One region of the Microbacterium oryzae genome, then DNA from elsewhere that is predicted to be linked to it. Evidence: predicted binding sites of a transcription regulator. Region 1 holds the regulator's gene; each other region holds the start of a gene.
What was found. Region 1 encodes LexA, which represses DNA repair genes until DNA is damaged. Its sites were predicted from a motif close to TCGAACANNTGTTCGA; they were not measured.

Region 1 (5,553 bases):
GTAGCGGCTGCAGCCGCCCTCCTCGAGGCGCTCGAGCACCTCCCAGATGTCGCCGCCCTCCTGCGTCCAGCCGCGCGCCGCGAGGGTCGTGCCGCGGACGTCGAGGCCGACGGCGACCGCGTCGCCGTACCGGCTGATCACGGAGGCCGTCCACTCGGGGTTCTCGAGGGCGGCCGTGCCGAGGTTGATGCGCTGGGCGCCGGTCTCCAGCGCCGCCTCGAGCGACGCGTCGTCGCGGATGCCGCCGGAGAGCTCCACGTTCACGCCGCGGACGTGCTTGATCACGCGACGGAGGATCGAGGCGTTGCTGCCGCGTCCGAAGGCCGCGTCGAGGTCGACGAGGTGGATCCAGTCGGCGCCCTGGCTCTTCCACGCGTCGGCCGCCTCGAGCGGGTCGCCGTAGCTCGTCTCGGAGCCGGCCTCGCCCTGGGTCAGGCGCACGGCCTTCCCGTCGGCGACGTCGACCGCGGGCAGCAGCGTGAGAGCGGGAGTGGATGCGAAGTCGTTCATATCACCTCGTGCTTGCAGGCATCTCCTGCCGACGCACGAGTCAAGAGACTAGACCGCCGTCGGCCCCGACTCCAACTCCGCGCCGGAAGCGATCAGCGGCGGAGGGTGTCCACCCAGTTGCGGAGGAGTCGGATGCCGGCCTCGCCGGACTTCTCCGGGTGGAACTGAGTCGCCGTCAGCGGCCCGTTCTCGACCGCCGCGAGGAAGGGGCCGCCGTGGTCGGCCCAGGTCAGCACGGGCTGCGGGAACGGCGGATCGACCTCGAGCTCCCACTGCTGCACGGCGTAGGAGTGGACGAAGTAGAAGCGCTCGTCCTCGACGCCGCGGAAGAGCCGCGACCGCTCCCCCGCCTGCACGGTGTTCCAGCCCATGTGCGGCACGACGGGGGCGTCGAGCTCGGCGACGGTGCCCGGCCACTCTCCGAGGCCCTCCGTCTCCACGCCGCGCTCGATGCCGCGGCCGAAGAGCACCTGCATGCCCACGCAGATGCCGAGCACGGGGCGCCCGCCCGCGAGGCGGCGGTCGATGAGCTCGCCGCCGCGGATGGACTCGAGCTGCTCCATCACGGCCTGGAAGGCGCCGACGCCCGGCACGAGCAGGCCGTCGGCGCCGAGCACGGTCGCGCGGTCGCGCGTGAGCTCGACATCCGCGCCCGCTGCCTCCAGCGCCTTCACGGCGGAGTGGACGTTGCCCGACCCGTACTCCAGGACGGCGACGCTGGGCCGCTCGGCGCTCACAGCGCGCCCTTCGTCGACGGGATGCCCTGCACGAGCGGGTCGAGCGCCTTCGCCTGGCGGAAGGCGCGGGCGAATGCCTTGTACTCTGCCTCCGCGATGTGATGCGGGTCGCGACCCCCCACGACGCGCACGTGCACCGTCAGCCCCGCGTTGAACGCGAGGGCCTCGAAGGTGTGACGCACGAGCGAGCCGGTGAAGTGTCCGCCGATGAGGTGCTGCTCGAAGCCCGCCGGCTCTCCCGTGTGGACGAGGTAGGGCCGACCGGAGATGTCGACGACCGCCTGCGCGAGCGCCTCGTCGAGCGGCACCAGCGCGTCGCCGTAGCGGGAGATGCCCGCCTTGTCGCCGAGCGCTTCGCGGATGGCCTGGCCCAGCACGATCGCGGTGTCCTCGACGGTGTGGTGCGCGTCGATGTGCGTGTCGCCCGTCGCGCGCACCGTGAGGTCGGTCAGCGAGTGCTTCGCGAACGCCGTGAGCATGTGGTCGAAGAACGGCACCGACGTGTCGATGCTGCTCCTGCCCGTGCCGTCGAGGTCGAGCTCCAGCTCGATGCTGGACTCGCTCGTGGAACGGGTGCGGCGCGCGGTTCGGGTCATGCCCCGATTCTAGTCGCGGCCGGCGCGCGCCTTCCGCGAGGCGTCAGCGTCCGATGGCGGCGAGGGCGTCGAGGAACGCGCTCGTCTCCTCCTCGGTCCCCGCCGTCACGCGCAGGTGTCCGGGGATGCCGACGTCGCGGATCAGCACACCGCGGTCGTACAGCGCCTGCCACGTCGCCCGGGTGTCCTCCACGCCGCCGAACAGCACGAAGTTCGACCAGGTCGGGTAGACGGTGTAGCCGAGCGCCTCGAGGGTCGCCGAGATGCGGTCGCGCTGCTCCACGATCTCGTCGACCATGCCCAGCATCGTGTCGGCATGACGCAGCGCAGCCGACGCCGCCGCCTGTGTGAGGGCGCTGAGGTGGTAGGGCAGGCGCACGAGCCGCAGCGCGTCGATGACGGCGGGGTCCGCGGCGAGGTACCCGACGCGGGCACCGGCGAAGGCGAACGCCTTGCTCATCGTGCGCGAGACCACGAGCCGCGGCCGCCCGGGAAGCAGCTGCAGCGCCGACGGCGCGTCGCGGGGAGCGAACTCGCGGTAGGCCTCGTCCACGATGACGATGCCCTCCGACGCCTCGTACACCGCCTCGATCACGTCGTTCTCCATCGGGGTTCCGGTGGGGTTGTTCGGCGCGCAGAGGAAGACCACATCGGGGCGGGCGGCCGCCACCTGCTCGGCCGCGCTCTCCGGGCTGAGCGAGAAGGCGGGCCCCCGCTCGCCGGAGACGTAGGTCGCGCCCACTCCGCGCGTGAGGAGGGCGTACATCGAGTAGGTGGGCGCGAAGCCGAACGCCGTGCGACCCGGGCCGGCGAACGCCTGCAGGATGTGCTGGAGCACCTCGTTGGAGCCGTTGGCCGCCCACACCTGCTCGGGCTGGATGCCGTGGCCGAGGTAGTCCGCGAATCCCTCGCGCAGCGCGGTGAACTCCCGGTCGGGGTAGCGGTTCACGTCGCGCAGCGCCAGCGCCACCGAGTCCGCGATGTCGTCGGCGACCTCGTCGGGGATGGGATGCGTGTTCTCGTTGACGTTCAGTGCGACGGGGAGGGGCGCCTGCGGCGCTCCGTACGGCTGCTGGCCGCGGAGGTCGTCGCGCAGGGGCAGGTCATCGAGTGAGACGGTCACCCGTCCATGCTAGAGCGCCGCCGCGCGCGCTCAGCCGGCGGTGGAGTAGGCGGCGGGGATGGCGAGCTGCTGACCGGCGGCGATGACGCCGTCGCGCAGCTGGTTCAGGTGCAGGATCTCGTCGACGACGTCGCGAGGGTCGGCATCGGGGGCGACGGTCTCGGCGATCTCCCACAGGGAGTCCCCCGCACCGACGGTGACGGTGTCGAAGGTGCCGGCGGGCGCGCTGTCCGCGCGGGAGGCGAGAGCGGCACCGCCGCTGAGAGCGCCGAAGCCGATCGCCGCGACGACGGGGGCCGCGGCGAGGCCGGCGAGGACGCGGCGACCGCGCAGGGTCAGGCGCAGACGGGTGGCGGGAGCCGGAGCGGAGCGATGTGCGCGCATGGCCTTTCCTTCCTGTAGATCTCTTCGGGCGGTGCGGATCCCTCAGGATCTCGCTGCCGAAGCGATGTTCCGAACCTATCTTCGATTTCGTACGAGTGTCAAGAGTTGTCTTCGAACTGCTCTCGCGAGGAATGCCCAACACGCTCGAACAAAGCTCCCCGTCTCGCGGTGCGTCCGCTAGCGTTTTCACCGACGGGACCACCACACCACGCACCTCCGACATTCGAGCGGGGCAGCGAAGGAGCACGGACATGACGGATGCGGGTACGCGCGAGGAGAAGCCGCGCACGCGGCGACGCAAGAGCCTGAGCGACAAGCAGCTGGCCATCCTCGAGGTCATCCAGCGCTCCATCCAGCACAACGGCTACCCGCCGAGCATGCGCGAGATCGGCGACGCCGTCGGGCTGAAGTCGCTGTCGAGCGTCACCCACCAGCTGGGCCAGCTGGAGCTCAGCGGCTACCTGCGGCGCGACCCGGGCAAGACGCGGGCCATGGAGGTCCTCATCGACCTGCCGGGATCCGCCGCCGAGAACCCCGCAGACGCGGGCCCCGCGGTGGGCGATGCCGCCCTCGTCCCCCTCGTCGGACGCATCGCGGCGGGCGTGCCGATCACCGCCGAGCAGCAGGTCGAGGAGATCTTCCCACTCCCCCGTCAGTTGGTCGGTAAGGGCGAGCTGTTCATGCTCAAGGTCAGCGGCGAGTCGATGATCGACGCCGCGATCTGCGATGGGGACTGGGTTGTCGTCCGCTCGCAGGGTACGGCGGAGAACGGCGACATCGTCGCGGCGATGGTCGACGGCGAGGCCACCGTCAAGACGTTCCGTCAGCGCGACGGCCACACCTGGCTGCTGCCCCGCAATTCCGCGTTCGAGCCGATCCTCGCCGATGAGGCCGTGGTGCTCGGGAAGGTCGTGGCGATCCTCCGCTCCGTGTGAGGCGCGGGGAGACGATGAGAGAGCGGGAGCCGTCGGCTCCCGCTCTCTCATCGTCTTCGGGTCAGGCGCGCGCCAGGAGCGCCTCCCGTGCCTCGCCCGTCGCGGCGACGAGGTTCGCCAGCGACGCCACGGTCTCCTCGTACTGTCGCGTCTTCAGACCGCAGTCGGGATTGATCCAGACGCGGTCGACGTCGACGGCGGCGACGGCGCGATCGATGCGGCCGCCGATCTCCGCCGCGCTCGGCACGCGCGGCGAGTGGATGTCCCACACGCCGGGGCCGATCCCCCGCTCGTAACCGGCGAGTGCCTCGAAGAGCTCGTCGCGACTGCGGGCGGCCTCGATCGAGGTGACGTCGGCATCGAGCGCCGAGATCGCCTCGAGGACGGTGCCGAACTCGGAGTAGCAGAGGTGCGTGTGGATCTGCGTGGCCGGGCGCGCGCTCGCGGTCGCCAGCCGGAACGACCCGACCGACCACTCGAGGTATGCGTCGCGTGCCCGGGCGTACAGGGGCAGCAGCTCGCGCAGGGCGGGCTCATCCACCTGGATGATGCCGATGCCGGCCTGCTCGAGATCGGCGATCTCGTCGCGCAGCGCGAGCGCGACCTGACGGGCGGTCTCGCCGAGCGGCTGATCGTCGCGGACGAACGACCAGGCGAGGATCGTGACCGGACCCGTGAGCATGCCCTTGACGGGCTTCGACGTGAGCGACTGCGCGTAGGTCGCCCAGCGCACGGTGATGGGAGCCGGCCGGGAGACGTCGCCCCAGAGGATCGACGGGCGCGTGGCGCGCGAACCGTACGACTGCACCCAGCCGTTGCGCGTCACCGCGAAGCCGTCGAGGTTCTCGGCGAAGTACTGCACCATGTCGTTGCGCTCGGGCTCGCCGTGCACGAGCACGTCGAGTCCCAGCTCCTCCTGCAGGCGGATGACCCGCTCGACCTCGTCGCGGAGCACCTGCTCGTACGCGGGCGTCGTCAGCTCTCCGCGGTCGTGCGCCGCCCGCGCGCGGCGGATGTCGCCGGTCTGCGGGAACGAGCCGATGGTCGTCGTCGGAAGCGGCGGGAGCGCAAGCGCGTCGCGCTGCGCGGAGACGCGCTCCTCGACGGCACCGCGCTCGAAGTCCGTCGGCGCGAGGGCGCGCGTGCGGGCGCGGACGCGGTCGTCGTGCACGCCGGGTGCCGAGCGGCGGTCGGCGAGGGCGACGGCGGCCTCCGTGAACGCGTGCTCGACCGCGGTGCGTCCCTCGCGGAGTCCGCGGGCGAGGACG
Region 2 (5,553 bases), 210 kb from region 1:
GGTCTCGGCGTCCTCGACGAAGACGCCGCCGCGCTCGACGGTCAGCAGCGCCATCGCGTCGAAGAAGCCCATGCCGAGCCCGCGGACGATGACCGTCGCGCGGTCGGGCACCGCGTCGAGCGTCTGATCCGCGGGGGAGTCGGGCCGCACCCAGACGAGATCCGGATGGCCGTCCACGGCGGCGAGGATGCGCCGCTCCTCCGCGGTGACCGCGCGCGCGAGCCATCCGGTCGCCGCCACCACGGCGTCGGCCACGAGCTGCTCGTCGCCGAGGTCGAGCACCTCGCGCCCGGCCTCGCGTCGCGTGGCCTGCACGCGGCCGAGGTGCTCGTGCACGACCACCCCCGCCGGCAGCGCCGCGCGCGCGTGCGCGAGGCACCAGGCGATGTACTCGCCGTACAGCGAGCGCGACGGGTGGGACTCGGGGCGCTGGTCACGGAGCTCTGCGCGGTAGTCGTCGACGAGCCCCGCCCGCACGGGCACGCGGCGGAAGGCGGAGACGTGCGCGGCGGGGATCCGGGCGACGACCTCGGCCGCATCGTCGAGCGCGGCATGACGGGCGAGCTGGCACCACTCGTACAGCGTCGGCCCCGGCCGCACGGGGCCGGCGATGCTGGCGGCGTCGTCGGTGAAGAGCGTGACGGCGTCGGCGAGGGTGTTCATGCAGAGCTCGCGCGGCTGCTCGGTGCGCCAGATCCGCCCGGCGCCGACCTGCGTGTCGTCGACGAGGTGGATGTCGAGCTCGGCGTCGGCGGGGAGGTTCGCGCCGAGCCGCTCGAGGAGCGAGACGCCGCGCGGGCCCGCGCCGATGATCGCGATGACGGGTCGAGAAGAGGAGGGCATCCCCACCATTCTCCCGCTCGCGGAAGCGGGCGGCGGCGATCAGACCGCTCTCGCCGCCGCGAGAGCGCGCGCGGCCTCGCGCAGGCAGTCCACGAAGGCGGAGCGGGCGGGATGGTCGTCGCCGCCGGCCGGGTGCGCGGCGAGGAGCCGGGTGGTGGGCGATCCCGCGATCGGCACGACCGCGATCGACGGCGGCACGAGCTGGCGGACCGATTCCGGCAGGACGCTCAGTCCCACGCCCGCGGCGACGAAGCTGAGGGCGGTCTCCTGGTGCACGACCTCCTCGACGACCATCGGCGCGCGAGCGGCCGAGGCCAGCGCCGCCGAGACGCGGTCGACGAACCCGGGCATGAGCGACCGCGGGTAGGCGATCATGGGCGCCTCGACGATGTCGGCGGGCGCGAGCTCCGCGCGCGTCGCGAGCGGATGCGTCACGGGGACGCACGCGACGAGGCGCTCCTCGTACACGACCTCGGTGACGAGCGCCGGGGCGTGCGCGTCGCCCGGGGGCAGCTCGTCGCGCACGATGCCGACGTCGAGGGTGCCCGCGCGCAGTCTCTCGAACTGCTCCCCGGAGGTCAGCGGAACGAGAGCCAGTTCGACATTCTCGCGACGAGCGCGGAAGAGCTGCACGACGCCGGGGAGGACGGTGTAATTCGCGGAGCTCACGAATCCCGCGGAAAGGCGACCGACGAGACCGTCTGCGTATTCGCGCATCTCCCGGCCCGCCGCGTCGACGTCTTCGAGGATCTCCTTCGCGCGCATGCGCAGATGAACTCCCGCGGGGGTGAGGCTCACGCGCCTGGTGCTGCGCTCGAAGAGCGCCGTGCCGATCTCCTCCTCCAAGCGCCCCACCTGCACGCTGAGCGGCGGCTGCGACATATGGAGACGCTGGGCCGCCCGACCGAAGTGCAGCTCCTCCGCCACGGCCAGGAAATAGCGCAGCTGGCGGATCTCCATGAGGTGACGATAGGGCTCGGATATTACCGATATGTTTCGGGCATATTGCGAGCATCGCGCTATGAATTCCGCGCGAAAAGATATTTGACCTGAATTCCCGAAATGAGTTTCTCTGAGGGGGAAGCACCACCCGACTTCCGAAGGAATACCCGTGAGCGCACAACTCCCATCCGACACCCGTATCGACATGCTCTACCTCAGCGAGCCCGAGGTCATCGCCGCCGGCATGAAGGACATGGCCCGCTGCATGGAGGTGATGGAGGAGGTGCTCGTGCTCGTCGCCAAGGGCGACTATCGGATGGCCGGGAGCACGTGGAACTCGCACGGCGCGCAGATCAGCTTCCCCCCGTCCTCGCCGTTCCCCGGCATGCCGCTCGACGCCGCGGACCGCCGCTTCATGGCGATGCCGGCGTATCTCGGCGGGCGCTTCGACGCCGCCGGCGTCAAGTGGTACGGGTCGAACATCGACAACCGGGAGAAGGGGCTGCCCCGCTCCATCCACCTCATCGTGCTCAACGACAAGGAGACCGGCGCCCCCTTCGCGATCATGTCGGGCAACCTCGAGAGCGCCTACCGCACGGCCGCTGTCCCCGGCGCCGCCGCCAAGAAGCTCGCTCCCGTCGACGCGAAGACCCTCGGCATCATCGGCCCGGGCGCGATGAACAAGAGCGCGCTGCACGCGATGACGACGGCCCGCCCCTCCCTCGACACCATCCGGATCAACGGGCGCCGCCGCTCCACCTCGGAGTCCTTCGCCGCGTACGTGAAGGAGCACTACCCGCAGTTCACGACGATCGAGATCGCCGACACCGTCGAGGCCGCCGTGCGCGACAGCGACATCGTCTCGGAGGCGGTCACGGGCCTGGTCGGATCGGAGAACTACCCCTACATCGACGGGGACTGGATCAAGCCCGGGGCGTTCCTCAGCCTGCCGGCGAATCTCAAGATGGACGAGGAGTACACCCTCTCGGGGAAGGCCCGCCTCATCGCGGACGCGAAGAAGATCTACGAGGCGTGGGCGGAGGAGTACCCCGCCCCGTCCCACGAGACCGCGTTCGGCATGATCGGCCTGTACTGGCAGGACCTCATCGGCCTCGGGAAGCTCGACGAGTCGCGCGTCGTGAACATCGGCGACGTGCTCGACGGCACCGCCGTCGGGCGCGAGTTCGACGAGCAGCCCGTGCTGTTCAGCGTCGGCGGGATGGGCGTGGAGGACGTCGCGTGGGCGAAGACCGTCTACGAGAACGCCGTCGAGATGGGGATCGGCACCCAGCTGAACCTCTGGAACGCGCCGGACCTCGCCTGATGTCGGCGCAGACCACGGCGAAGCACGTCGTCATCGGGGCCGGTCTCAGCGGCGCGGCCGCGGCCTGGCGGCTCGCCCAGTCGGGTGCCGAGGTGCTCGTGCTCGAGCGGGATGCTCCCGCGTCCGCCGGGGGAAGCTCCCACGGCTCGGCGCGCATCTTCCGCTACGCATACCCGGATCCCTTCTACACCGAGCTCGTCGTGCGGGCGCGGGGCAGCTGGGACGAGCTCGAGGCCGCGCACGGCGCGACCCTCGTGACGCCGAGCGGATCGCTCGACTTCGGCGCCGTCCGCGACCCCCACCGGCTCGCTCGCGTGCTCGAGGGCGCGGGCGTGGAGCACGAGATGCTCTCTCGCTCCGCGGCCCAGGAGCGGTGGGATGGGCTCGCCTTCGACGGCGACGTGCTGTGGCACCCGGGCGCCGGCGTCATCGACGCCGAGCGATCGGTGACCGCGATGCTCGATCTCGCGCGCGCATCGGGGGCCGAGGTGCGCACGGGGTGGGAGGTCGTGTCGGTGCGGGCGGCATCCACCGGGTACGTCATCGCGTCGGCGACCGGCGAGACCGTGCACGCCGATCAGGTGATCGTCGCGGCGGGCGGGTGGCTGCCCGCGCTCCTCGACGGACTGGACCTTCCGGAGGGCTTCCTGCGCGCGCTCCCGGACTTCCAGGTCCGGCAGGAGAACGCCTTCCACTTCCCGTACCGCGACGCGTCCGACCGCGGCGAGACGCCATCCGGAGCGGCCACGAGCTGGCCGACGTTCATCTACAAGGGCGAGGACATCCAGACGTACGGACTGCCGGGAGGACGCGACGCGGGATTCGGCGGCCAGAAGGTGGCCGAGTACAACGGCGGCCGCGTCATCCGCTCCGCCCGCGACCAGGACGCCCGCATCGACCCCGCGAATCGCGCACGGGTGGCCGGCTTCGTCGGCCGATTCGCGCCCGGTCTCGACCCCGAGCCCTACGCGGAGACGACGTGCCTGTTCACCAACGTGCCGCACGAGGACATGATCATCGACCGAGCCGAGGGCATCACCGTCCTCTCGCCCTGCTCGGGGCAGGGCGCGAAGTTCGCGCCGCTCCTCGGCGAGCTCGTGCTCGATCTCGTCTCCGGCAGCGGCACGGCGGGCGAGCGGTTCCGCGCCGTCGGCCAGCGATTCGCGGAGGTGTGACGTGAGCGCACACGGAGACGCGAACGCGCTGCTGGCGGAGATCGCGCACATCGGCGTCGACGCGGAGCGGGGCGGCTACACGCGTCTCGTCTTCTCGCCCGCCGAGCTGATGCTCCGGGACTGGTTCACGCAGCAGGCCGCCGCCCGGCGTCTGGACGTCGAGACGGACGGCAACGGCATCATGTGGGCGTGGTGGGATGTTCCCGGGCGCGACCCCGGCGACCGTCACGACGCCATCGTCACGGGGTCGCACCTCGACTCGGTCCCCGGCGGCGGCGGCTTCGACGGCCCGCTCGGCGTCGTCAGCGCGCTCGCCGCGGTGGATCGTCTGCGCAACTGCGGCGTGACGCTCCGGCGCCCGCTCGCGGTGGCGGTGTTCCCCGAGGAGGAGGGCTCGCGCTTCGGCGTCGCCTGCCTCGGCTCCCGACTCCTCGCCGGCGCGGTGGACCCCGAGCGGGTGCGCCGGCTGTCCGACGAGTCGGGCCGGAGCTACGCGGAGGTCGCGGCGGACGCGGGCTTCGATCCCGCGCGCATCGGCGCGGACACCGATCGCCTGGCGGAGGTCTCGGCCTTCGTCGAGCTGCACGTCGAGCAGGGGCGCGGTCTCGTCGACCTCGACCGCCCGGTCGCGCTCGCCGGGGCGATCATCGCGCACGGGCGCTGGCACCTGCGCATCGAGGGGCGCGGCGACCACGCCGGGGCGACCCGGATGGCCGATCGCCAGGATCCCGTCGTGGTCGCGGCCGACGCCATCCGCAGCGTCCGGGAGCGCGCGCTCGCCGTCGACGACGCGCGCGGCACCGTCGGACGCCTGAAGGTCACGCCGGGCGGCACGAACGTCATCGCGTCGTCGGCGGACCTGTGGATCGACGTGCGGCATCGCTCCGAGGAGGCGGTGCGCCGCATCATCGCCGAGGTGACGGCCGACGCGGAGCGCGCGGCGGCGGCGGAGGGGTGCGCGGTCGTCATGACCGAGCAGTCGTTCTCGCCCACCGTGGCCTTCGACGAGGACCTCCGCGCCCTCATGCGCGGCGCGCTGCCCGGAGCGCCCGTGCTCGACACCGGTGCGGGACACGACGCGGGCGTGCTCGCCGCGGTCGTCCCCACCGCGATGCTCTTCGTGCGCAATCCCACGGGAGCCTCCCACACCCCCGCCGAGACAGCCGGGGCCGCCGACGTGGCGGCCGGCGTCGACGCACTCACCGCGGTGCTCGAGCACCTGCTCACCCGCTGATCCAGTTCGAAAGGAAGGAGATCGAGATGGATATC
Region 3 (5,553 bases), 190 kb from region 1:
CGGATTGATGAGGAGGGCGCTGGTGAGCTCGTCGGCTGCACCGGTGAACTCGCTGAGCACGAGCACGCCGCGATTGTCGGCGTGCACGGCGACGTACTCCTTGGCGACGAGGTTCATGCCGTCCCGCAGGGCGGTGACGAGCATGACGTCGGCCGCGAGGTAGAGCGCGACCATCTCCTCCCGCGGGAATCCCTGGTGGAGGTAGCGGATGGCGGTGTGATGGATGGTGTCGTAGTCGCCGTTGATGCGCCCGACCGTGAGCTCGATCTCATCGCGCAGCTCCTGGTACGCCTCGACGCCGGGCCGACTGGGGCTCGCCACCTGGACGAGCGTGACGTCACCCACCTCGACGCGGCCGTCGTCGAGCAGCTCGCCGAAGGCCTTGAGGCGATGACGGATGCCCTTGGTGTAGTCGAGCCGGTCGACGCCGAGGAGGATCTTCGACGGGTTGCCCAGCTGCTCGCGGATCTCCACGGCGCGAGCCCGGATGGCCGGATCCTGCGCGAGCTCGATGAACGACTGCGCGTCGATGGAGATCGGGTACGGCTTGGCGATCGCCGTGCGCGCCGTGCCGTCCGGCTGCGGGATGGTGATGCTCTCCCGCTTCGTGCCGTAGCGGAGGATCCGGCGCACGGAGCGCTGGAAGTTGCCGGCGTCGGCCGCGCGCTGGAAGCCGATGACGTCGGCGCCGAGGAGACCCTCGACGACCTGCCGCCGCCAGGGCAGCTGCGCGTAGAGCCCGTAGGCCGGGAACGGGATGTGATGGAAGTAGCCGATGATGACGTCGGGGCGGAGCTCGCGCAGCATCTGCGGCACGAGCTGCAGCTGGTAGTCCTGCACCCACACGAAGCCGCCTTCGTCCACGACCTCGGCGGCGGCCTCCGCGAACCGGCGGTTCACGCGCACGTAGGCGTCCCACCAGCGCCGCTTATACACGGGCGTCGCGATGACGTCGTGGTACAGCGGCCAGATCGTGCCGTTCGCGAAGCCCTCGTAGTAGTCCTCGAGCTCCTCCTCGCTGAGCTCGACGGGCACGAGGTGCGTGCCGTCGAAGTCGAAGGGGTCGACCTGGAGTCCGGGCTTCCCAGCCCATCCGACCCAGGCGCCGTCGACCTTCTGCATCACCTGCTCGAGGGCGGTGACGAGACCGCCGGGAGAGCGACGCCAGGCGGGCTGTCCGCTCTCATCCTGGATCCGATCCACCGGAAGGCGGTTGGCTACGACGACGAGGTCCGCTTTGGGCATGCCGCTCCTTCAATGTGTGCCGGGTCAGTCTAGCCACGGCGGCGGCGCACGCCCGGGGCACGACCGGTGCCCGAAAGCGCCGTCGGCGCGACACGCTCCGCGCGTTAGCAGGCGGCACCCGCGGGCACAACCCCCGGTGTCGCCGCCGTCGCCACAGCCGCGGCGGCGCTACCGTGGTGCCATGCGCAAGTACCTCATGGGAACCGGCCTCTTCGGAGCGATCACGAGCGGATACTCGCTGCTCAAGGGCGCCAACCACAAGCGGTTCACGTGGCGGGTGGGGCTCGCGTGGATCAGCTGGGCCATCACGCTCCTGCTGGCGATCGGCGAGGCGCGCGATATCCGCACCGCCTCCCACGGCGGTGCGGTGCCGGAGGACTCCCCCATCGCGGGCAAGGAGTACAAGTACGCGGGAACGCCGAAGCCGGGCAAGAAGCAGAAGCTCGACAAGAAGCAGAAGCGCGCGAAGAAGTAGAAGCGCGCGAGGAAGCCGAAGCGCGAAGAAGCAGAGCGGATGGCGTGCGCTCGAGGCGCCTGCCGTTTCGATCGGACACCCTGACGACCCACCTCAGCGACGTGAGCGGGTCTCGAGGCGTATCCCGCCGACGCCTGGTGCATGACGATTCATGACCTTCTACTGCCTGCCGCGGATCTTCGTGTGGAGTCGGGTGGTGGAGGTGGGTGCGGGCCGGTAGCGGTGGTGTCGGTCGATCCAGTTCGGGGCGGCGATGTAGGGGGTGCCGTTTCGCATCTGGATGTCCCACCCCGAGTGCTCCAGGTGATGGTGATGCCACCAGCACAGCAGGACCCCGTTGTCGGTGTGGGTGGCGCCGCCGAGGGCGTGGTCTTGGACGTGGTGGATCTCGCACCAGGCGGCGGGGATCGTGCACCCGGGGATGATGCACCCACCGTCTCGGGCGACGATCGCCTTCCGCTGGGTGGCGGTGAAGATGCGCTGCACACTGGTCAGGGACAGGATCCTCCCGGTGGGGCTGAACGCGGCCCGGAGGATGTCGCCGCTGCACCCGATCCGCCGAGCGACCGATGCCGGCACCGCCCGGGAGGTGCCGTCGAGGTGCGCGATCCCGGACCGGCGTCGCCGCGAGGGTGACCAGGGTGGCGGCGCAGCCGGCGAAGGCGAGGTCGGTGGCGGCCCGGAGCTCGGAGGATGGTCGTTCCCCGACCCTGGAGAGTCGTCCCACTCTGGAGAGTCGTCCCACCCTGGAGACCCGTCCCACCCTGGAGACCCGTCCCATCCTGATAAGCCGTCGCATGCGGACTCGTCGGTCGGGTCGGTGTCGGGGTGGGTGGTGGCGAGGTCGGTGTCGGTGACGTGGATCATCACGGTCGGGGCGGCGCCGCCGAGGGTCGGGGTCTCTGCGGCGCGGGAGGCCGCCTGCAGCATCGCCATGAGCGCGTCGTGGCGCTTCTGCGTCGCGGTGCGGGGGTCGTGGACGATCTCCGCCGCCTGCCACGGTTTCGTGCCCTGATCCTCCGGATCCACCCCGTCCAGGAACCCGCCCCCGAGGTCCGCGCCCGTGGACCCGCTCGCTCCTTCTTCGTCTTCCGAGGCACCGTCAGCGTCTGCGTCCGCGCACTCTGTCGAAGCGGCCCCCTCAGCTGACGCGCCGTCTGCGCCGGCAGAGTCGTCCGGGCCGTCTGCGCCGTCGGGGCCGGTGAAGGTGACGCCGCGGGCGGGATTGGTGTGCGCGGCGAGGAGGATCTGGAGGAGGGCTCCGGCTTCGGGAACGAGGACCCCGTTCACCCGGAAGTTCCCATTCGGGAGCTCCGTGACCGTCAGACCCCGTGCCCGGAACGCCTTGTCGTGCTCATGGTCCGGATCGAACCCGTCCGCCGTGAGCACATCCACCCACGCATCCGCGTGCGCCTTCACCACACTCCACGGCGGCGGCACCACCCCACCCGCGTCAACACCACCGCCCGCCGCATCGGCGTCGGCAGTATCGGTCTTCGGGTCGAGGAGCCCGGCGAGACCATCCGGGACGGTGGCGTCGTCGAGGTCGGAGCGGATCGTGCCGGTGGCGATGCCGACCAGGTGCGCCTCCATCGCATCGACCTTGTGCCGCTCCTCGGCCGGCAGCGCCTTCGACGCCGCATCGAACGCCTTCACCAGCAGCGCCGCCGGCTCCACCCCGATCCGCCCACCCGCGAGAGCCGCCGCGAGCACCGGACGCTCCGCCGGCAACGGAAGTCCCGTCGCGGACTCCCTCTCCCGAGTCCCCTCATCCAACCGCGCCCGCGACGACAGCGTCGCCCCCGGCACGCCCGTCACCCGCTCCAGCACCTCCCGGCCCGTGCGGCACCCCAGCCCCTCCGACAGCGGATGCTCCAACCCCCGCCGCGAGCGGCGCGTGACCTCCCCTGCCGCCCGTACACGGAGCGCGTCGACGATCCTGCCGAGCTGCTCCACCCGCCCCGTCACCGCCACCAGGTCCACATCCGGCAGATCCTCCACCCCGCAGAAGAGACCACCCAGCAGCGCGACCGCCGCGTCCACCGGGACGGTGGAAGCAGTCCGCGTGACCGGGCTGGCGTCTTTGACCATGCCTCCACGATAGAATCGACCACCGACATTCCTCGGATCCACGTTCGAATATCGATCAGGTGTGGAAAACCCGCCCGAGACACACCGCTGCAGGCAAACTGTGCAGACGACGAGGACTGTGAGATGGCGCGCGCGCACGCGAGGCGCATCAAATTCAGCATCAAACTAAACTCTTCCTGCCGTGCGACATCGATGCCTCGAACCACATACCCACGTTATATAACCGCGGTATGATGGAGGGATGGATCACGCCCGAGACCTCGAGAGCATCATCGTCGCGGCGCACGCGCTCACCCGCGTCGCCGCGCTCGAGACCCGCAACGAGGCGCCGGCCGCGCAGTGGCGCACCCTCGCCATCCTGCGCGACAGCGGCCCGCTGCGGATCGGCGAGCTCGCGCAGCTCAGCCGCATCACCCAGCCCGGGGCGACGCGTCTGATCGGCACCATGGCGCAGGCCGGGCTCGTCGAGCGCATCGGCGACCCCGACGACTCGCGCGCCGTGCGCGTGGCCGCCACCGAGCGGGGGCGCGAGGCCTACGCGGCCTGGCGCGTGCAGCTCGTCGACGCACTCCTCCCCCGTTTCGCGGATCTCGATGCGAACGAGTGGGAGGCCATCCGCACGACGGCCGCGCTGCTCACCCGGCGCACGGCGCCTGATCTCACGACACCGAAGACCAGCAGAGAGGAGAGCTCGGCACGATGAGCTCCGGAGAACAAAAGAAGGCGTCGCTGTGGCAGCAGCCGATGCAGGTATGGGCGGTGGCGTTCGCGAGCGTCGTCGCGTTCATGGGCATCGGCCTCGTGGACCCGATCCTCCCGGCCATCGCCGACCAGCTCCACGCGACGCCCGCGGAGAGCGAGCTGCTGTTCACGAGCTACCTCGTCATCACGGGGCTGATGATGCTCTTCACGAGCTTCATCTCCAGCCGGATCGGCGCCAAGCGGACGCTCCTCATCGGGCTGTCCTTCATCCTGGTGTTCGCGTTCCTCTGCGCGATCAGCGGATCGGTCGACATGGTCATCGGCTTCCGCGCGGGCTGGGGCCTCGGCAACGCCCTGTTCATCTCCACCGCCCTCGCGACGATCGTGGGCGCCGCGGCAGGCGGCAGCGCGAACGCCATCATGCTCTACGAGGCCGCACTCGGTCTCGGTCTCGCCGTCGGCCCGCTCGTGGGCGGCCTGCTCGGCGAGATGACCTGGCGGGCGCCGTTCTTCGGCGTCGCCGTGCTCATGGCCGTGGCCATCATCGCGATCTCCGTGCTGCTGAAGACGCCGGCAGACGCCGAGCGTCCCGCACCCGTGCGCCTCACCGCCGCCTTCCGCGCCCTCGGCAACCCGGCACTCGGGCTGCTGGCGGTCGCGGCCGTGTTCTACAACATCTCGTTCTTCGTCTTGCTGGCCTACTCGCCCTTCCCGCTCGAGTTCTCCGCGCTCGGCATCGGCTTCACCTTCTTCGGCTGGGGCCTCGGTCTCGCGATCACATCGATCTGGGGCGCCCCGCTCCTCCTGCGCTTCGTCAAGCGCACCACGGCGATCGCGATCGTCCTGCCGCTCATCGCGATCGACCTCGTCGTCGCAGGCCTCCTCGTGCACAGCAAGCCGACGCTCGTGACCTGCATCGTCGTGGGCGGCCTGCTCTACGGATTCATGAACACGATCCTCACCGAGACGGTCATGGACGCCACGGATGTGCCGCGCTCGATCGCCTCGTCGTCGTACTCCGGCGTGCGCTTCCTCGGCGG
Region 4 (5,553 bases), 220 kb from region 1:
TGAACCGCCCCGCCTTGTAGCCGCGCACCTTCGCCTCGGGGGTGTCGGCGAAGAGGTTGCGGATGCGGTCGAAGACACCGGTGTAGGTCGCCGGGTTCGACCGCGGCGTGCGGCCGATCGGCGCCTGGTCGACGTGCACGACCTTGTCGAGGTGCTCGAGGCCCGTCACCCGCGTGTGCTTGCCCGGCACGGTGCGGGCGCCGTTCAGACGCTGCGCGAGCACCTCGTAGAGGATGTCGTTCACGAGGGTGGACTTGCCCGAGCCGCTCACGCCGGTGACCGCCGTCAGCACCCCGAGGGGGAAGTCGGCGGAGACGTTGCGGAGGTTGTTGGCGCGGGCGCCGACGACCGTCAGCATGCGCTTGCGGTCGATCTTCCGGCGCTTCTTCGGCGTCTCGATCGCGCGGCGCCCCGAGAGGTAGTCGCCCGTGAGCGAGCGCTCGTCCTGCACGAGGGCGGTGAAGGGGCCGGAGTGGATGACCTCGCCGCCCTCGATGCCCGCGCGGGGTCCGATGTCGACGACCCAGTCCGACGCCTCGATCGTCTCCTCGTCGTGCTCGACGACGACGAGGGTGTTGCCGAGGTCGCGCAGCGTGACGAGCGTGTCGATGAGCCGGCGGTTGTCGCGCTGATGCAGGCCGATCGACGGCTCGTCGAGCACGTAGAGCACGCCGGTGAGTCCGGTGCCGATCTGCGTGGCGAGGCGGATGCGCTGCGCCTCGCCGCCCGAGAGCGAGCCGGCGGCGCGGCTGAGCGTGAGGTAGTTCAGGCCGACCTGGATGAGGAACTCCAGGCGCACGCGGATCTCGCGGAGGATCTGCGCGGCGATCTGCTTCTCGCGGTCGGTGAGCACGACGTCGTTCATCATCGCGAGCGTGTCCTCGAGGCTGAGGTCGGCGGTCTCGGCGATCGAGCGCCCGTCCACCTTCACGGCGAGCACCTCCGGCTTCAGACGCGCGCCGTTGCAGACGGGGCACGGCACCTCGCGGAGGTACTCCGCCCAGCGCGACCGCGTGGTGTCGGTCTCCGCCTGCGCGTACTGGCGCTCGATGTAGGGCACGACGCCCTCGAACCCGCTCGCGTACCGCACCTCGCGGCCCCAGCGGTTCTTGAACCGCACGTTGACCTTGTAGTCCTGGCCGAGGAGGACGGCGTCCTTCACGTCCTGCGCGAGGGCGCGCCAGGGGGTGTCGAGCGAGAAGTTCATCTCGTCGGACAGCCCCTCGAGCAGCCGCTCGTAGTACTGGAAGAGGCCCTTGCCCTGCGTCGTCCACGGGACGATGACGCCCTCGCGGATGGACAGCTCCTCGTCGCCGAGCATGAGCTCGACGTCGACCGACATGCGGGTGCCGAGGCCGGAGCACGCCGGGCAGGCGCCGAAGGGCGCGTTGAAGGAGAAGGTGCGCGGCTCGATCTCGGTCAGCTGCAGGGGGTGACCGTTGGGGCACGCGAGGCGCTCCGAGAAGGACTGCCAGGCGTCGTCGCCCTCCTCGTCGACGAAGTTCACCTGCAGCACGCCGCCGGCGAGCCCGAGCGCGGTCTCCACCGAGTCGGTCACGCGGCCGAGGATGTCGCCGCGGGCGACGAGTCGGTCGACGACGACGGCGATGTCGTGCTTGTACGACTTCTTGAGGACGGGCGGCTCGGCGAGCTGCACGAGCTCGCCGTCCACCACCGCGCGCGCGTAGCCCTTGGCCGCGAGCTCCTTGAAGAGGTCGACGAACTCGCCCTTCTTCTGCGTCACGACCGGGGCGACGACCTGGTAGCGCGTGCCCTCCTCGAGGGTCATCAGCTGGTCGGCGATCTGCTGCACGGTCTGGCGCTGGATCCGCTCGCCGCACTGCGGGCAGTGCGGCACGCCGATGCGCGCCCAGAGGAGGCGGAGATAGTCGTAGATCTCGGTGATCGTGCCGACGGTCGAGCGCGGGTTGCGGTTGGTCGACTTCTGGTCGATGGAGACGGCGGGGCTCAGTCCCTCGATGAGGTCGACGTCGGGGCGGTCGACCTGCCCGAGGAACTGGCGCGCGTAGGCGCTCAGCGACTCGACGTAGCGGCGCTGCCCCTCGGCGAAGATGGTGTCGAACGCGAGGCTCGACTTTCCGGAGCCCGAGAGGCCCGTGAACACGACGAGGGAGTCGCGCGGGATGTCGAGGTCGACGTTCTTGAGATTGTGCACGCGGGCACCGCGGACACTGATCTTTCCGGGCGAGGCGACGGGGATGATGGGCACCTCACAATCCTAAGGACCGCCACGGACACGCGGACCTTTGTTCGACGCTTCGCTCAGCGGACTCGAAGACGCGGCCCGAGAGCGCACCGCCGCGGACCGCTCGGAGACCCCTTGGCCCGGCTCATACCCCGGCGCATACTGAGGACGAGAGGAGATGATCATCATGGAGAGCGGAGTCCGACACGCGCACCCGCATCTCCGGGAGCGGATCCGCGCCGCCGGCGGCGTCTACGAATGGGCGAACGACATGCTCATCCGGATGGCCGGCCCCGCGCAGCTGGGCGACGGCCCTGGCTCGCCGTGCGTCCACTGCGGCCACCCGCGCATCGACCACGTCGAGCGCGACGGCGAGCTGCGCTGCCCGGAGGAGTGAGCGCCTCCTGGTCCGTGCCGAGCGAGCCCGGCACGGACCGCTCGCTCAGGCGTGTCCGGCCTTCTCCATCTGCCGCAGCGCGCGCTTGAGGTCCTGCACCTCGTCGCGCAGGCGTCCGGCGAGCTCGAACTTGAGCTCCTCCGCCGCCGCCAGCATCTGCTGCGTGAGTTCGGCGATCGTCTCCTCCAGCTGATTCGCACCCTCCGCGGCGATGCCCTCGCGCCGGCGCACCGGAGTCGGCGTCTTGCCCTTGCCCTTGCCCGACTTCGTGCGCGCGGAGTCCCGCTTGGACAGCAGATCGGCGGTGTCGGCCTCCTCGCGCGTGATCGCGTCGGTGATGTCGGCGATCTTCTTGCGCAGCGGCTGCGGGTCGATGCCGTGCTCGAGGTTGTATGCGATCTGGATCTCGCGGCGACGCTCGGTCTCGTCGATCGCCTTGCGCATGGAGTCGGTCATCGTGTCGGCGTACATGTGCACCTGGCCCGAGACGTTGCGCGCGGCGCGGCCGATGGTCTGGATGAGCGAGGTCCCCGAGCGCAAGAACCCCTCCTTGTCGGCGTCGAGGATAGCCACGAGCGACACCTCGGGGAGGTCGAGTCCCTCACGGAGGAGGTTGATGCCCACGAGCACGTCGTACACGCCCTGCCGCAGCTCGGTGAGCAGCTCCACACGGCGCAGCGTGTCGACGTCCGAGTGCAGATAGCGCACCCGCACCCCGTGCTCGCCGAGGAAGTCGGTGAGCTCCTCCGACATCTTCTTCGTGAGCGTCGTGACGAGCACGCGCTCGTCGCGCTCGACGCGCAGGCGGATCTCCTCGAGCAGGTCGTCGATCTGCCCCTTGGACGGCTTCACGACGATCTCGGGGTCCACGAGCCCGGTGGGGCGAATGATCTGCTCCACCACGCCGTCGGCGATCCCCATCTCGTACTTGCCGGGCGTCGCCGACAGGTACACGGTCTGGCCGATGCGCTCCTTGAACTCGTCCCAGCGCAGCGGCCGGTTGTCCATGGCGCTCGGCAGGCGGAAGCCGTGCTCCACGAGCGTGCGCTTGCGCGACGCGTCGCCCTCGTACATGGCCCCGATCTGCGGCACGGTGACGTGCGACTCGTCGATGACGAGCAGGAAGTCGTCGGGGAAGAAGTCGAGCAGCGTGTGCGGCGGCTGCCCGGGCGCGCGCTGGTCGAGGTGCCGCGAGTAGTTCTCGATGCCGGAGCAGAAGCCCAGCTGCTCGAGCATCTCGAGGTCGAACGTCGTGCGCATCTTCAGCCGCTGCGCCTCGAGCAGCTTTCCCTGCTTCTCGAACTCCTGCAGCCGCTCCGCCAGCTCCACCTCGATCGTCTTGATCGCGCGCTGGATGGTGTCGGTGCCGGCCGCGTAGTGGGTCGCGGGGAAGATGGCGACCGCGTCCATCCGCTCGATGACGTCGCCGGTGAGCGGGTGGAGCTTGTAGAGCGCCTCGATCTCGTCGCCGAACAGCTCGATGCGGATCGCGAACTCCTCGTAGACCGGGATGATCTCGATCGTGTCGCCGCGGACGCGGAAGTTGCCGCGCGAGAAGTCGACGTCGTTGCGGTTGTACTGCATCGAGACGAACTGCCGGATGATCGCATCGCGGTCGTACCGCTCCCCCACCTGCAGCGCGATGAGCGCGCGCAGGTACTCCTCGGGCGAGCCGAGGCCGTAGATGCAGGAGACGGTGCTGACGACGACCGCATCGCGGCGGCTGAGCAGCGTGTTCGTCGTCGAGTGCCGCAGTCGCTCGACCTCCGAGTTGATCGACGAGTCCTTCTCGATGAAGGTGTCCGTCTGCGGCACGTACGCCTCGGGCTGGTAGTAGTCGTAGTACGAGACGAAGTACTCGACGGCGTTGTTCGGCATGAGGTCGCGGAACTCGTTCGCGAGCTGCGCGGCGAGCGTCTTGTTGTGCGCGAGCACGAGGGTCGGCCGCTGCACCTGCTCGATGAGCCAGGCGGTCGTCGCGGACTTGCCGGTGCCGGTCGCTCCCAGCAGCACGACATCGGTCTCACCCGCGTTGATGCGCGCGGCGAGCTCGGCGATCGCCTTCGGCTGGTCGCCGCTCGGCAGGTACTCGCTCACCACCTCGAAGGGCCGGACGCTGCGTGTGGTCTGCATGCTTCCAGCCTAGAAGGGGCCTCCGACATCGAGGGCGGTCGGGCGGAAGCGGATGCGCGCACCGGGCGGCGTCTGCGCGGCGAGGTCCAGGTCGTCCGTCACCACGCACGCGATCACGGGGTATCCGCCGGTTACGGGACGGTCCCGCAGCAGCACGACCGGATGGCCGTGGGGCGGCACCTGCACGGCGCCCGCGGCCATCCCCTCGCTCGGCAGCTCCGCCGTCACCGCGCGCTCGAGGGCGCGGGCCCCCTCGAGGCGGATGCCGACGCGATCCGACCGCGGCGTGACCGTCCACTCGTCCTCGAGGAAGCGCCGCACGCCATCCCCCGTGAACCAGTCGTCGCGCGGCCCCAGGACCACCCGCAGCACGACCGTCTCCCCGGCAGCGGGCAGGCGCGGCGGCGGCGCGAGGGATGGCCGCGCCACGGCGGCACGGACGGCCGCCGGCCCGCGCAGCGGCACGACGTCGCCCGCCCGGAGCGGCGCGGCGCCTCGCTCACGCGACCCGAGCCCCGCGAGCGTGTCGGTCGCGAGGCTGGCGAGCTCGGGGGCGAGGGCGATCGCACCTCGGACCGCGATCACGCTGCGCAGCCCGCGCCCGGCCCATCCCGCCACGAGCTCGTCGCCGTCGTGCACGGCGACCGGGGTCTCGCACGGCACCGCCTCCGTCGTGCCATCCCGGTGCACCAGGGTCGCTCCCAGGTCTGCGCCCGCCCGTGCGACGACTCCGGCGCCGCGGAAGCGCAGCGTCGCGCCGCCGGCCAGCAGCTCGAGCGCCGCGGCCTCGGGCGGATTCCCCACCGCGCGCTGTGCG

Region 2: the regulator LexA is predicted to act here: its motif matches at 1,876-1,891, upstream of D7D94_RS05210 (tyramine oxidase subunit B).
Region 3: the regulator LexA is predicted to act here: its motif matches at 3,844-3,859, upstream of D7D94_RS05305 (HNH endonuclease signature motif containing protein).
Region 4: the regulator LexA is predicted to act here: its motif matches at 2,260-2,275, upstream of uvrA (excinuclease ABC subunit UvrA).

What each region holds. Positions count from the first base shown of each region.
Region 1 covers NZ_CP032550.1:1,320,630-1,326,182, forward strand. The annotation lists gene priA (bifunctional 1-(5-phosphoribosyl)-5-((5-phosphoribosylamino)methylideneamino)imidazole-4-carboxamide isomerase/phosphoribosylanthranilate isomerase PriA) at 1-510, opposite strand, end outside; gene hisH (imidazole glycerol phosphate synthase subunit HisH) at 603-1,247, opposite strand; gene hisB (imidazoleglycerol-phosphate dehydratase HisB) at 1,244-1,843, opposite strand; gene D7D94_RS06175 (histidinol-phosphate transaminase) at 1,887-2,966, opposite strand; gene D7D94_RS06180 (LysM peptidoglycan-binding domain-containing protein) at 2,997-3,350, opposite strand; gene lexA (transcriptional repressor LexA) at 3,602-4,285, shown strand; gene metE (5-methyltetrahydropteroyltriglutamate--homocysteine S-methyltransferase) at 4,347-5,553, opposite strand, start outside.
Region 2 covers NZ_CP032550.1:1,107,843-1,113,395, reverse strand. The annotation lists gene D7D94_RS05220 (FAD/NAD(P)-binding protein) at 1-843, opposite strand, end outside; gene D7D94_RS05215 (LysR family transcriptional regulator) at 883-1,803, opposite strand; gene D7D94_RS05210 (tyramine oxidase subunit B) at 1,955-3,109, shown strand; gene D7D94_RS05205 (FAD-dependent oxidoreductase) at 3,109-4,284, shown strand; gene D7D94_RS05200 (allantoate amidohydrolase) at 4,286-5,518, shown strand; gene D7D94_RS05195 (ammonium transporter) at 5,545-5,553, shown strand, end outside.
Region 3 covers NZ_CP032550.1:1,131,679-1,137,231, forward strand. The annotation lists gene D7D94_RS05295 (alpha,alpha-trehalose-phosphate synthase (UDP-forming)) at 1-1,245, opposite strand, end outside; gene D7D94_RS05300 (hypothetical protein) at 1,427-1,720, shown strand; gene D7D94_RS05305 (HNH endonuclease signature motif containing protein) at 1,880-3,811, opposite strand; gene D7D94_RS05310 (MarR family winged helix-turn-helix transcriptional regulator) at 4,053-4,514, shown strand; gene D7D94_RS05315 (MFS transporter) at 4,511-5,553, shown strand, end outside.
Region 4 covers NZ_CP032550.1:1,097,882-1,103,434, forward strand. The annotation lists gene uvrA (excinuclease ABC subunit UvrA) at 1-2,230, opposite strand, end outside; gene D7D94_RS05160 (hypothetical protein) at 2,385-2,603, shown strand; gene uvrB (excinuclease ABC subunit UvrB) at 2,649-4,736, opposite strand; gene D7D94_RS05170 (5-oxoprolinase subunit B/C family protein) at 4,746-5,553, opposite strand, start outside.